Megalodesulfovibrio gigas DSM 1382 = ATCC 19364: one gene and its partner. The protein of the gene in region 2 interacts with the protein of the main gene of each other region in a pairwise test. Links are inferred from orthologs where the notes say so. Each region holds a gene or a part of one and is shown on either strand. Other genes may lie near its edges.

Region 1 (6,531 bases), 570 kb from region 2 along the record:
CTGTACCTCAACGGCAATCAGATCGCCGCCACCACGGCCACGGGAACCGTCATCGCCGACGGCAACCCCATGCAAGCCGGCCGCTACGGCAACTGGGACATCGACGACCTGCACCTCTGGAACAAGGCGCTCACCCGGGAAGAACTGCTGGCGGACATGCGCACCGCAGCCTGCACCGGCACAGGGTTGCAGGCCTGCTACAATTTCAACAACACCACCAAGGACATAACCGGCCGCGGCAATCATGGCATTCTGATGTTCCAGGAACGCTATGTGGCGGAAACCCGCATCGGCACGCACGTTCCGCCGCTGATGTATTTGCTGCTGCAATAACACTCCGCAAAAAGACGCTGCCGGGCCACGGGGCCGCCTGTGGTCCGGCTCCCGTCCCTGAGGATGCTTGATCGATGCCCTATTCCTCCCTGCTCATTCCCTCCTGCCCGCCGCCAGAACCAGCGCCCCTGCGGCTGTTCGTGTACGGTACTCTCAAACGGGGATGCTACGGGTTCGAGCAGTGCTGCCGGGGATATTGCGGCCTGTCCCCGGCGGCGGTGCGTGGTCGGGTGGTGGACCGGCCGGAAGGCTACCCGACCCTGTTCATCCCTCCGGAAGACGTGCTGGCCATCGGCAGCGAGGATCTGGAACGCGATCTGGCCCTGCCCTGGCGGTATCAGCCGGTGGAGTCCTCCGTGTTCCCGGCTCTGGAACCTCCCTGGCGCTTTGTACTCGGCGAGGTGCTGGAATTCCGCGACGCTGCCGACCGCCTGCCGCGGTTCGATGCCTTCGAAGACTTCCTGCCCGAGGACAAAAACTGCTACTGCCGCGTGCTGGCGCCGATAATCACCGGCCGGTCCATCTCGGCGGCCTGGATCTATGCCTCGCCCCACAGCCCACGATTCAACGCGGAGCACTGCATGCCATCCGGCGGCGCGTGATATTGACACCGCCGGGCCTTGACTTCCGCGCCCGTCTGTTCAATCAATCCGTGTTCACCGGCTGTACATCGCCGTTCGCCCTCCAGCAAAGGACGCAAGTTTCCATGAGCGACTACAAGAAGACGCTCCGCCTGCCTCAGACCTCCTTTCCCATGAAAGCCAATCTCACCCAGCGCGAGCCGCAAACCCTCGGCTTTTGGGAGAAAGAAGGCATCGCCAGGACCATGGTGGAGACCAATAGCCAGAAAGGCGCCTTCATCCTGCACGATGGCCCGCCCTATGCCAATGGCAACATCCATCTGGGCACGGCCCTGAATAAGATACTGAAAGATATTATCGTCAAGTCCCGGAACATGCAGGGCTTCGCCGCCCGCTATGTGCCCGGCTGGGACTGCCACGGCCTGCCCATCGAGCACAAGGTAGCTCAGGAGCTTGGGGAAAAGTTCGCCCAGCTGCCGCCCGTGGCCGTGCGCAAACGCTGCCGCGATTACGCCGCCAAATGGCTGAACACCCAGCGCAAGGAGTTCAAGCGCCTGGGTGTGCTGGGAGACTGGGACCACCCCTACCAGACCATGGACCCCGCCTACGAGGCCGCCACGGCCCGCGAGCTGGGCCGGTTCATGGAAAAAAACGCCGTCTTCCGCAGCAAGAAGCCCGTGCACTGGTGCTGCAGCTGCCAGACAGCCCTGGCCGAGGCCGAGGTGGAATACAAGGACCACGCCTCCCCCTCCATTTACGTGGCCTTCCCCCTGCCCGACGCCAAACTGGCCGCCGTGTTCCCCCAGGCAGACTTGGCCCGCGCCCATGTGGTCATCTGGACCACCACCCCCTGGACCCTGCCGGACAACATGGCCGTGGCCCTGCACCCCGAGCATGAATACGCCCTGGTGGAAGCCGACGGCAGGCAATTCGTCCTGGCGGAATACTTTGTCCCCGGTCTGGCCGACAAGTTCGGCTGGCAGACCTGGACCATCCTGGCCAAGGTCCCCGGCGCATCGCTGGAAGGGCTCGTGGCCCGGCACCCGTTCTTCGACCGGCCCTCGCCCATCGTCCTGGCCGACTACGTGACCCTGGAGGCCGGCACCGGCTGCGTGCACACCGCCCCGGGCCACGGCCGCGAGGACTACGAAACCGGCCTTAAGTACGGGTTGGAGATCCTCTCCCCCCTGGACGACGCCGGGCGGTTCCTGGAATCCGTGGACCAGATGGCCGGCCTCACGGTGTTCCAGGCCAACCCCAAGGTCATTGAGATCCTCAAGGAAAACGGCCGGCTGCTGGGGTCCGAAAAAATCGCCCACAGCTATCCGCATTGCTGGCGCTGCAAGGAGCCGGTCATCTTCCGCGCCACCACGCAGTGGTTCGTCTCCATGGCTGCCAACGCCCTGCGCCAGCGGACCCTCAAGGCCATCCGCGAGGACGTGCAGTGGATTCCTGCCTGGGGCGAGGACCGCATCTATAATATGATCGAAAACCGGCCGGACTGGTGCATCTCCCGCCAGCGCCTGTGGGGCGTGCCCATCGTGGCCCTGCGCTGCACGGCCTGCGACGACGTCTGGTTCGAGGCGGAATGGGTCTACCAGATGGTGGAACGCTTCGCCAAACATCCCCGCGGCTGCGACGACTGGTTCGAAGCGCCCATGGAAGACATCATCCCCGCCCACAAGCCCACCTGCAGCTGCGGCGGGCAGTGGAAAAAAGAAACCGACATCCTGGATGTGTGGTTCGATTCCGGCTCCAGCTTCGCCGCCGTGCTCAAGGAACGGCCGGAGCTTTCCCTGCCGGCGGACCTGTACCTGGAAGGCTCGGACCAGCACCGCGGCTGGTTCCACTCCTCCCTGCTCATCGCCGTGGGCAACGAAGGCGCGCCGCCGTACAAGGCCGTGCTCACCCATGGCTACGTGGTGGACGGCGAAGGCCGCAAGATGAGCAAGAGCGTGGGCAACGTGGTGGCCCCGCAGGAAATCATCGACAAGTTCGGGGCGGAAATCCTGCGCCTGTGGGTGGCCTCCGTGGATTACACGGAAGACGTGCGCATCTCCGACGCCATCCTGAGCGGCGTGGTGGACGGCTACCGCCGCATCCGCAACACCTGCCGCTTCCTGCTGGGCAATCTGTCCGACTTCACCCCGCAGGATGCCCTGGCGTACGACGAGCTTCTGCCCTACGACCGCTACGCCCTGGACCAGGCCCTGCGCCTGCACGCGGACATCCAGGCCGCCTACGGCCGCTACGAATTCCACAAGATCTATCACGCCCTGTACAACTACTGCGTCACGGATCTTTCCGCCCTGTACCTGGACATCTCCAAAGACCGGCTTTATGTGGAAGGACAGGCCAGCCGGGAACGGCGCTCCTGCCAGACCGTGCTGTGGCGCGTGCTCATGCTCATGCTGCAGGACATGGCTCCCGTGCTGTCCTTCACGGCGGAGGAAGCCTTCACCCACCTGCCGGCGGCCCTCAAGCCGGCACTGCCCTCTGTCTTGTGCATGGCTGCGGAAACGGAAGCGCCCTGCATGGACGTCGCCCTGCGCGAGCGCTGGGGCCAGGTGCTGGCCATCCGGGCAGCCATTGTGGCGGCCATGGAGCCTCTGCGCAAGTCCGGCGAGGTGGGGCATTCCCTCTCGGGGCAGGCTGTCGTGTATATTGATGAAGACCTGCAGACCGCCCTGGCCGAAACCGGTGCGGATCTGCGCGAGCTGTGCATCCTCTCCCGTGTGGACGTGCACCCCCTCGGGCAGGCTCCCGCCGAAGCCCTGGCCACGGAGCTAGGCGGCATGAAACTCACCGTGGGCACGGCGGCCGGCGGCAAATGCGAACGCTGCTGGATTGTGACGCCAGAGGTCACGGAATCCAACGATCTCTGCGCCCGCTGCGCACGTGTTCTGGTGGAAGAGGGCTAGCCGCGTGACGCTTGCCCGTGAGCGCTGGCTGTGCTGGCTGGTGGCCGGCGGCGTGTTCGCCCTGGACCAGGCCACCAAGTGGTGGGTGGCCACCTCGATGACGTTGTGGACAGAGCGTATCCCCGTGATTCCGGGGTTTTTCGATCTCGTCCACTATCTGAACAAGGGCGCGGCGTTCGGCTTTTTGAACGATGCGGAAGGCTGGGGCACGGTGCTGTTCACCTGCACCGCCCTGGCCGCCCTTGGGCTTTTGAGCTGGGGCATCTGGCGCAAACAGGGCCTGCTGCCCGGCGGCGGTGTGCGCATGCGGCTGGGGCTGGCCCTGCTGCTGGGCGGCACGGCCGGCAATCTGGTGGACCGCCTGCGCCAAGGCGCAGTGGTGGATTTTTTGGATGTCTACATCAACGACTGGCACTGGCCGGCCTTCAACGTGGCGGACAGCGCCATCACAGTGGGTTGCCTCGGGCTGATCTGGCTGGTGGCCACCACGCCCGCACCGCCTGAAGAACCCGGACGCGGCAGGGCCGCCTCTCGAAAGGATTCCGCATGAACATTCCCTTGCTGCAGTGGTTTGCCACCCTGCCGCCGGAAAAGCAGCTGCTGTACGCCGCAGGACTCACCCTGCCCCTGCTTGCCAATTTTCTGGCGATCTGGCACGCGTACAAACGACAGTTCAATTCGCCGCTGGAAAAAGTGCTCTGGCTCGGCGTCGGATTGTTTTTGCCGTTTCTGGGTGGCCTGCCGTACTGGCTCATCGGCGCATGGCGAGGCCGCGTGCCGACTGCCGCCGCCTCCCCGCCCGGCAGTTCCCCCGAAGCGACTAACCTCGACTAATCCATCCCCATGGAGTGACTTCTCATGTCCCATTCGAAACGTCGCACCATGCCCACCGTGACTGTGCTTGCCCTGGCCGGCCTTGCCCTGGCCTCCTGCACGGGCAAGGAGATAGATGCCCTGAACGCCCGCGTGGCCGCCCTGGAACAACGCATGAACAGCCTGGAAGAGATTCGTCCCAACCAGGCGAACATGAGCGCGGAAATCGACGTGCTGCGCGCAGACGTGAACATGCTGCGCGGCAAGGCGGACGAATTCGACCGCCGTTTCAAGGCGCCGCCCGTGGAAACCCTGCCGGCCTTTGCCCCGCCGCTCAACGCCACCACCCCGCTGCCGGGCCTTGCGCCAAGCCTGACTCCGGGCCAGCCGCAAGGATTGTCGCCTTCCCAGGCGGCAGAGCTCGGCGCGCCCTCTGCAGTGCTGGCACCGGCCACACCGCCCATGCCGCGCAATCAGGTGGTGTCCGAAAGCGACGAACCGGCCGCAGCCCCCGGCGCAGACCCGGCGCAAGCCGCCTACAACGAGGCCCGCGCCCAGTTCAACGCCCGCAACTACCAGGCCGCCCAGGCCATGTGGGAACAGTTCGTCAACGCGCATCCCACCCATGAGCTGGCTTCCAACGCCATTTTCTGGCAGGGCGAGGCCTTCTTCCAGCTCAAGGAATACCCCAAGGCCATCCTGGCGTACCAGGAAATCATCAGCAAACATTCGGACACCCCCAAGGCGGCGGCGGCCTATCTCAAACAAGGCATCGCCTTCATCCAGATCGGCAAAACCAAGGCCGGCCAAGTGCAACTGCAACACGTCATCCACAAGTATCCCAACACCCCGGAAGCCAAACGGGCCATGGAATACCTGAAAAGCCCCAACTAACCGCCGCCCAGGACCACCGCTATGATGGCAGACTGCCTCAAAGGCTATCGCAAAATCGTCCTCCTCACCTTTCCGCCGGAAGTGTCCGGCAATCCCGTGGTATGCGTCATCGCCAAAAAGTACGACATCTCCTTCAGCATCCTGCAAGCGCAGATCACCCCCCGCAAGGAAGGGCACATGACCCTGGAGCTCTGCGGCCCGGAGGAAAACTACAAGCTGGCCATGGCCTACCTGCAGGAACAGGGGGTGCGCATCACCCCGGCGGCGGAAACCATCTCCCGCGATGACGATTCCTGCGTCCATTGCGGCATGTGCACCGCCATGTGCCCCAACGACAGCCTGTCCCTGGATCCCGTCACCCGTCGCGTGCTCTTTGACTCCGAACGCTGCACCGCCTGCGGCATGTGCACCCGCGTCTGCCCGGTCAAAGCCATGCATGCGGATGTGGACATGGAACAACTGCACTGACACGGTGACGCCATGCCCGGCCCTGACGAACTCGACGCAGGAGGCGCCTTCCAGGAACGCCGTCAGTTTGCCCGCACCCCCGTGCAGATGACGGCCTGGTGCCGGCTGCTGGAACATGCGGAAGCCCCCCTGCGCCTGCAGGAGGCCTGGGCCGTGGGCGGGCCGGAACGCACCGCCCTGGAGGTGCTGGAAAAAGTCCGCCTGCCCGAAGGCATGGCTGCCTTCCTGCTGCACCTGGATGCCAAGCTGGATGCCATGCTCGGCTTTCTGCTCGCGGAAAAACTGGCCAAGGAATTCCCGTACACCATGCGCGTGGTGGAACTTTCGGGTAACGGAATACGAACCCAGACAATGGCCCCCCTGCAGCCCGGCGCGTTGCTGGAAGTGGCGCTGCTGCTGCACCACGCGCCGGTGCGCGTGGCCGGCGCCGTGGCCCGGGTGCTGCGCGCAGACACCGAACCGCCTCCCTCCGGAGAAGCTCCGGCCTTTGCCCTGGAGTTTGCCCACATCCGCGAGCCGGA
Region 2 (7,706 bases):
CGGACATGCGCCAGGCCGCGGCGAAATCCCCCTACTTCGAACTGCTCTACGCCACGGACGCCAGGGGCGTGCAGACCACTGCCAACATCGGCGGCGCCGGCCTGCCGCACCTGAACGACCCCGCCGCCAAAGGCCGCAACTGGAGCAACAGGCCCTGGTTCGCCGGGCCGCTCAAGCTGCAGGATACGTACATCTCGCCGGTGTATGTCTCCACAGCCACCAACTCGCCGTGCCTCACCATCTCCACCCCCATCTGGCGCGAGGACATCGTGGTGGGCGTGCTGGCGGCAGACATCCGGGTCACCGTGTCATAGAAAAACCACACCGCCCCTCCTTGCTGTGAACGCGCCCGGCACCCGCCCGGCGCGTTTTTTATTTGAGCTGAGCCAGAATGCTTGCGGCCATGAATAGCATAAAAATTTAATACGTAGCACAAAAAAGGCATGACTATTGAAACAAAGCACAACACTCACTATGCGCAAGATTTCACAAGCAAAGTAGCAGATACAACCGGAAAAAGCATTGACACGGCATGCCTCCACGCGTAGATACGAATTCTAACATCTTACGAAGACATGCATTATCAATGCCTTCAATGCACTTCAAGCTGCCTGGACCTGCCCGATGACGACGCGCAGCGCTTGGTATAGAGTGTGGAACTCCAGCCGTTACTGTCGCATGTTCCAATGCGCGCAAGCAGGCCCTGTTTGATCCTAACACTGGGTGTGTGTGTCCGAACGGACCTTAGAACTAGAGAGGACGGAGGGTACGTAAATGAAGTGTTACATTGGACGTGGCAAGGACCAGGTCGAGGAACGCCTGGAGCGCCGGGGCGTCTCGCGCCGCGACTTCATGAAGTTCTGCACGGCCGTGGCCGTCGCCATGGGTATGGGTCCCGCCTTTGCCCCCAAGGTTGCCGAGGCGTTGACCGCCAAGAAGCGCCCCAGCGTGGTGTATCTGCACAATGCAGAATGCACCGGCTGCAGCGAATCTGTGCTGCGGACCGTTGACCCGTACGTTGACGAACTCATTCTTGATGTGATTTCCATGGATTATCACGAAACCCTCATGGCTGGCGCCGGTCATGCCGTGGAAGAAGCCCTGCACGAAGCCATCAAGGGCGATTTCGTCTGCGTCATTGAAGGCGGCATTCCCATGGGCGACGGCGGCTACTGGGGCAAGGTCGGCGGCCGCAACATGTACGACATCTGCGCCGAAGTGGCTCCCAAGGCCAAGGCTGTCATCGCCATCGGCACCTGCGCCACCTACGGTGGCGTGCAGGCTGCCAAGCCCAACCCCACGGGCACCGTGGGTGTGAACGAAGCCCTGGGCAAACTGGGCGTGAAGGCTATCAACATCGCCGGCTGCCCGCCGAACCCCATGAACTTTGTGGGCACCGTGGTGCATCTGCTCACCAAGGGCATGCCCGAGCTGGACAAGCAAGGCCGCCCGGTGATGTTCTTCGGCGAAACCGTGCACGACAACTGCCCCCGTCTGAAGCACTTCGAAGCGGGCGAGTTTGCCACCTCCTTCGGCTCCCCTGAAGCCAAGAAGGGCTACTGCCTCTATGAGCTGGGTTGCAAGGGTCCTGATACGTACAACAACTGCCCCAAGCAGCTCTTCAACCAGGTCAACTGGCCGGTCCAGGCCGGGCACCCCTGCATCGCCTGCAGCGAGCCCAATTTCTGGGATCTCTATTCGCCGTTCTACAGCGCCTAGACGACCTGCGGCCAAGCTCATCGAGCACTAGCCAGGAACTTCGTTTCGCACAGGAGAAGACCCGATGTCTGAAATGCAAGGCAACAAGATCGTCGTCGATCCCATCACCCGGATCGAGGGCCATCTTCGCATTGAAGTGGAAGTGGAAGGCGGCAAGATCAAGAACGCCTGGAGCATGTCCACGCTGTTCCGCGGCCTGGAAATGATCCTCAAGGGCCGCGACCCGCGCGACGCCCAGCACTTCACCCAGCGCGCCTGCGGCGTGTGCACCTATGTGCATGCCCTGGCCTCCGTCCGCGCCGTGGACAACTGCGTGGGCGTGAAGATTCCCGAAAACGCCACTCTCATGCGCAACCTCACCATGGGCGCGCAATACATGCACGACCACTTGGTGCACTTCTACCACCTGCATGCCCTTGACTGGGTGAACGTGGCCAACGCCCTGAACGCCGATCCGGCCAAGGCTGCCCGCCTGGCCAACGATCTCTCCCCCCGCAAAACCACCACGGAAAGCCTCAAGGCCGTGCAGGCCAAGGTCAAGGCCCTGGTGGAAAGCGGCCAGCTGGGCATCTTCACCAACGCCTACTTCCTGGGCGGCCACCCCGCCTATGTGCTGCCGGCGGAAGTGGACCTCATCGCCACCGCCCACTACCTGGAAGCCCTGCGCGTGCAGGTGAAGGCCGCCCGGGCCATGGCCATCTTCGGCGCCAAGAACCCCCACACCCAGTTCACCGTGGTGGGTGGTTGCACCAACTACGACTCCCTGCGTCCCGAACGCATCGCCGAATTCCGCAAGCTGTACAAGGAAGTCCGCGAGTTCATCGAGCAGGTGTACATCACGGACCTGCTGGCCGTGGCCGGGTTCTACAAGAACTGGGCCGGCATCGGCAAAACGTCCAACTTCCTCACCTGCGGCGAATTCCCCACCGACGAATACGATCTGAACTCCCGCTACACCCCGCAGGGCGTGATCTGGGGCAACGACCTCAGCAAGGTGGACGACTTCAACCCCGACCTCATCGAGGAGCACGTCAAGTACTCCTGGTACGAAGGCGCGGACGCCCACCATCCGTACAAGGGCGTCACCAAGCCCAAGTGGACCGAATTCCACGGCGAAGATCGCTACTCCTGGATGAAGGCCCCCCGGTACAAGGGCGAAGCCTTCGAAGTGGGGCCGTTGGCCTCCGTGCTCGTGGCTTACGCCAAGAAGCACGAACCCACCGTCAAGGCTGTGGATCTTGTCCTCAAGACCCTGGGCGTGGGCCCCGAAGCCCTGTTCTCCACCCTGGGCCGCACCGCCGCCCGCGGCATTCAGTGCCTCACCGCCGCTCAGGAAGTGGAAGTGTGGCTGGACAAGCTGGAAGCCAACGTCAAGGCTGGCAAGGACGATCTCTACACCGATTGGCAGTACCCCACCGAGTCCCAGGGCGTGGGCTTTGTTAACGCGCCCCGCGGCATGCTCTCCCACTGGATTGTCCAGCGTGGCGGCAAGATCGAGAACTTCCAGCTCGTGGTGCCCTCCACCTGGAACCTCGGCCCCCGCTGCGCCGAAGGCAAACTCTCCGCTGTGGAACAGGCCCTCATCGGTACGCCCATCGCCGATCCCAAGCGTCCTGTGGAAATCCTGCGCACCGTGCACTCCTACGACCCCTGCATCGCCTGCGGCGTGCACGTGATCGATCCGGAGTCCAACCAGGTGCACAAGTTCCGCATCCTGTAGTTCCGGACGCCAGACCCAACGCAACAACCAGGAGCCCGGCCTTGCCGCCGGGCTCCTGACGTCTTATCAAGGTGTTCATGTCCAACGACTCTCCCCGCATCCTCGTCATGGGCGTCGGCAACATCCTGTACACCGACGAAGGCCTGGGCGTGCGCCTGGTGGAGCACCTGGAAGCGCGCTACGACTTTTCGGAACAAGTCACCCTGTTTGATGGCGGTACCCTGGGCATGCGCCTCATGGGACCCATCATGGAATGCGATCTGCTCATCGTGCTGGATGCCGTGCTCGGCGGCGACGAACCCGGCGCCATTTACCGCCTCACAGGGGACGACCTGCGCAAGAGCCTGGCCTTCAAGAACTCCATGCATCAGACCGATCTGGTGGATACCCTCATCTTCTGCCAACTGGCCGGGCACTGCCCCGAGGCCGTGATCATCGGCATGGAGCCCTTCGATTACGAGACCATGCACCCGGAAATCTCCCCCCTGGCCCAGGAACGCCTGCCCCTCATGGCCGAGGTGGCCCTCAAGGAAATCGCCGCCCACGGCGGCAGCTTTACTCCCAAATCGGCGTAACCAAGGAGCGCGCGCATGTGCCTTGCCATTCCCGCCCGTATTGAAACCATTGAAAATGGCGTGGCCACCTGCCGCGTGGGAGCCAGCGACACCTTTGTCAAAGCCTCCCTGCTGCTGCTGGAAGGCCAGGCTGGCCCCGGGGACTACCTGGTGGTGCATGCCGGCTTTGCCCTGCGCAAGATGGACGTCAAGGAAGCCGAAGAATCTCTGCAAGTCATGCGGGACATGGCCGCGGTGATGAACGGCGGCGACGTGCGATTCTAGAGAGAATTATCTTTGCAAAGAGTACTCGGGGGAAGAACCTTTCTAAAGAAAGGTTCTTCCCCCGAACGCTCACGACTCCAGATCCACCACGCCCAACCGCGCGGCGTAGCGCACCAGCTCAATGGTGCTGGCCAACCCCAGCTTGCTCATGATGTTGGCGCGGTGGTTGTCCACGGTCTTGCGAGAGATGAACAGCGAGGCCGCGATATCTGCCGGGTGCACGCCCTCGGCCAGCAGGCGGAAAATCTGCTGTTCGCGTCTGGTGAGCTTGGCATAGGGCGAATCTGAGATCATCGCCCGGCGATTGGAGAACTCCATCAATTTTTGCAGCACCTTGGGCGAGACAGCGCTGTCCAGGTACTGCTCGTTGCGGCTCACGGCTTCCAGGGCCCGGGCCAGGCTCTCGGCACTGGACTCCTTGAGCACATATGCGCCGGCGCCGGCGCGGAAGCTCTCGGACACAAACTCGATCTTGCAATGCATGCTCACCACCACCACGCGCAGGCCCGGCACCTCCTGCTGCAGCTCCCGCAGCAGTTCGACGCCGCTGCCGTCGGGCAGGGAAAGGTCCACGATGGCGATATCCGGCCGCACCTGCCGGGCCAGGGCCAGGGCCTCGGCGCAGCTGCCGGCTTCGGCCGTCACCTCGTACTGCCCGGTCTGCTGCACCAGGGCCTTGAGCCCCTCGCGAAACAGAGGGTGATCGTCCACAAGCAGGACCCGCCGGCAGCTCATTCGGTATTCCTTATTCCTGAATTTCTGTTGTTTCCAAGGGGAGTTCCACCACAATCCCGGCACCCTTTCCCGGTGCGGCGCGGATGCGCAGCGTGCCGCCCAGCAGGCGGGCCCGCTCGCCCATGTTCCACAGGCCCATGTGCCGATCCCGCTGCTGCCCCCCGGGCACAAAGCCCCGGCCGTTGTCCTCCACCCGCAGCAGGATGGACGGGTGCGAAGCCACCAGCTTCACCGCCACCCGCGAGGCGCCGGCGTGCTGCAGCACGTTGGACAAGGCCTCCTGCACGATGCGGTAGATGTTGATCTGCCGATCGAAGTCCAGCTTCACCGCATCCATGCCATCGGCTCGAAACTCCACCGGCAGGCCGCAGCGGGCAGAGACATCCTCGCACAGTTTGAAAATGGTGCTCACCAGCCCCAGCTGCGCCAGGCCCGGGGGCTGCAGGTCATAGGCGATGTTGCGCACGGCGCCGATGATTGCCCCTGCTGCTGCCGCCAGTTCCTGCGCCTGCACCCGTGGCTGGTCGTGCGCCAGGGATTCCAGGCCGATTTTGAGCATGGACAGGGACTGGGCCACGTCGTCATGCAGTTCCCGGGCAATGCGCTGGCGCTCGGTCTCCTGGGCGCGGATGAGTTCGCGGGACAGGGCCTGCAACCGTTCCTCGGCCCGTCTGGATTCCAGGATGCGTCCCAGATTTTCGGCCACCGCCTGCAGCAGTTTGGCTTCTTCTTCCAAAAAGGGGGGGTCCGACGCCCCCTGCAACCCGGGCATGCCCGGAGAGGGTGGCGGCCAGTGCAGATAGCACAGTTCGATACGGCCGGCCGGGGCGGCCTCGGCCACAATGCGTCGCGTCTGCCGCCAGGGGGTGCGCACAAAGCCCGGCGTGGCGAAGGCCTGTCCTTCCAGCTCCACCCGGGCCGCGGCCAGCTCCGGATACCGCCACGCCTGGCAGAGCAGCCCGGCCACCTCCCGGGCCAGCACAGCCAGAGGCAGTTCCCGGCGCTGCGCCAGACGCGAGACAGCATACAGGCACTCCAGCTCCTTCACACGCTCCCGCAGTTCCAGTTCCGTGACGCGCACGGGTGCCGGAGTTTCGGTGCTCGGATGTTTGGATGTGCTGGACATGGCGTGCTCGCCGCGGTGCAGGGTTGAAGCGTTGCCGCCTATGCATCAAGTGTAGCACCGGCCACGATGGATCGCCACAAGGGCCTCGGGGGGGCCGGGGATTCGGGGGAAAGCCTTTCTTTCGAAAAGGGTTTCCCCCGAGAACTCCTTTCAATGATAACGTACCCTACCCCAGCAGAATGCGGCGGGCGAACTCGTCGCCGGCCTGGGAGAAGGTGGGAATGCCGGTTTCGCGGGCCGTCTCCTCGTTGGCCGAGAAGAGATCCTGCCGGCTGATGCCGCTGAGGCGGAACTTCCGGGCACCGGCCATGAGCTGCTGCAGGCCTGCGCCCAGCTTGTCCGCCAGACACCACATGGCCACTGCACCCAGGGGCAGTTCCTTCATGGCCTTGGGGCCCACCTTGGCCTGCACTTCGTGGAAGCAGGCAAAGAGCTTTTCCGGGGTCTCGCCCATGGCCTGGACGGTTTTGGGCAGGCTATCCCAATTGCCGTGCACGGCGGCCTTGCGATCGGGGTACAACGCGCCTTCGATGTTCGCGCCCAGGAATCCGGGAATCATCATCGCCCGGCCCATGCACACCAGCTTGGTGTAGGGTGCGCCCAGGGCCAGGGCCTTGAAGAGGTGGTCTTCACGGACCAGACCGCCGGCAAAGGCCATGTCTGCCGGACGCTGGCCCTGGGCGGCAACCAGGGCGGCATATTCCGCGGCCTTGGCATGCAGGGGCAGGGAGGGCACGCCCCAGGTTTCCATCATGTTCCAGGGGCTCATGCCGGTGCCGCCGCCGGCGCCGTCGATGGTCAGCAGATCAAGCCGGGCGTCCGCAGCCAGGCGGATGGCCATGGCCAGGGCTTCCAGGCCGTAGCAGCCGGTCTTGAGGGAAATGCGCTTGAAGCCGCAGCGGCGCAGTTCGGCCACGGCATCCATGAAGTTGGCGCGCACGCCATCCCAGCCGGGCTGCTCCGTGAAGCCCAGGCGGCTGTGCCGGGCAAAGCAGGTGACGGCGCCGTCGGCAAAGGCCTGCTGCACTTCGGGCAGATCGGGATCAGGATCCACCAGGTAGCCGCGTTCCTTGAGGAACTGGGCATAGGCCAGGCTGGAGACCTTGATTTCCCCGCCAATGCTCTTGGCCCCCTGGCCCCATTTGAGTTCAATCATCACGTCGTCGCCGTGGGTGTCCACGATGTACTGGGCCACGCCGTTGCGGGCGTCCTCCACATTGAGCTGGACAATGATGGCCCCGTAGCCGCCATCCATGTAGCGCCGGTACACGGCAATGCGGCGGTCCAGCTCCGGCGCTTCGGCAATGCGGCCGTTGTCCAGACGGGCTTCGCGGTCCACACCCACCACATTCTCCCCCACCACGATGGGCACGCCCACCAGGGCGCAGCCCGAGGCAAAGGCGTCCCAGTAACGGGCGGCGATGATGGTGGATCCCAGGGCGCCGGTCATGATAGGCAGGCGGGCCTTCATCTGACTGTCTGCGCCGAAGGTGGTTTCCAGGCTGACGTTGGTGAACAGACAATTGTCCGCATTGGCGGACACGCCGGGGGGCAGGCCCTGTGCGCC

The links. Proteins that work in one complex are often made in the same cells at the same time.
Region 1: the proteins of DGI_RS10370 (region 2) and ileS interact in binary tests that used the Escherichia coli proteins (3 or more experiments, as listed by UniProt). The link is inferred for Megalodesulfovibrio gigas DSM 1382 = ATCC 19364 from one-to-one orthologs.

Annotation. Positions count from the first base shown.
Region 1 is NC_022444.1:2,928,859-2,935,389, forward strand. What follows is about bases 660-4,035. They hold ileS (isoleucine--tRNA ligase), read left to right. Parts: upstream 660-1,039; coding sequence 1,040-3,835; downstream 3,836-4,035. Other genes in these bases: DGI_RS17410 (gamma-glutamylcyclotransferase family protein), read left to right, coding at 660-935; lspA (signal peptidase II), read left to right, coding at 3,840-4,035. Also shown: DGI_RS12800 (LamG-like jellyroll fold domain-containing protein), read left to right, coding at 1-333; more of DGI_RS17410, read left to right, coding at 408-659; more of lspA, read left to right, coding at 4,036-4,385; DGI_RS12820 (PLD nuclease N-terminal domain-containing protein), read left to right, coding at 4,382-4,669; tol-pal system protein YbgF, read left to right, coding at 4,694-5,542; DGI_RS12830 (NIL domain-containing protein), read left to right, coding at 5,567-6,010; DGI_RS12835 (PilZ domain-containing protein), read left to right, coding at 6,023-6,531. UniProt on the Escherichia coli protein: Catalyzes the attachment of isoleucine to tRNA(Ile). As IleRS can inadvertently accommodate and process structurally similar amino acids such as valine, to avoid such errors it has two additional distinct tRNA(Ile)-dependent editing activities.
Region 2 is NC_022444.1:2,361,251-2,368,956, reverse strand. The notes cover bases 2,409-5,265. They hold DGI_RS10370 (HyaD/HybD family hydrogenase maturation endopeptidase), read left to right. Parts: upstream 2,409-3,516; coding sequence 3,517-4,014; downstream 4,015-5,265. Other genes in these bases: DGI_RS10355 (sensor histidine kinase), read right to left, coding at 5,024-5,265; DGI_RS10360 (response regulator), read right to left, coding at 4,348-5,013; DGI_RS10365 (HypC/HybG/HupF family hydrogenase formation chaperone), read left to right, coding at 4,030-4,278; DGI_RS10375 (nickel-dependent hydrogenase large subunit), read left to right, coding at 2,409-3,439. Also shown: DGI_RS19535 (methyl-accepting chemotaxis protein), read left to right, coding at 1-314; DGI_RS10380 (hydrogenase small subunit), read left to right, coding at 775-1,719; more of DGI_RS10375, read left to right, coding at 1,784-2,408; more of DGI_RS10355, read right to left, coding at 5,266-6,139; DGI_RS10350 (glutamate synthase-related protein), read right to left, coding at 6,306-7,706.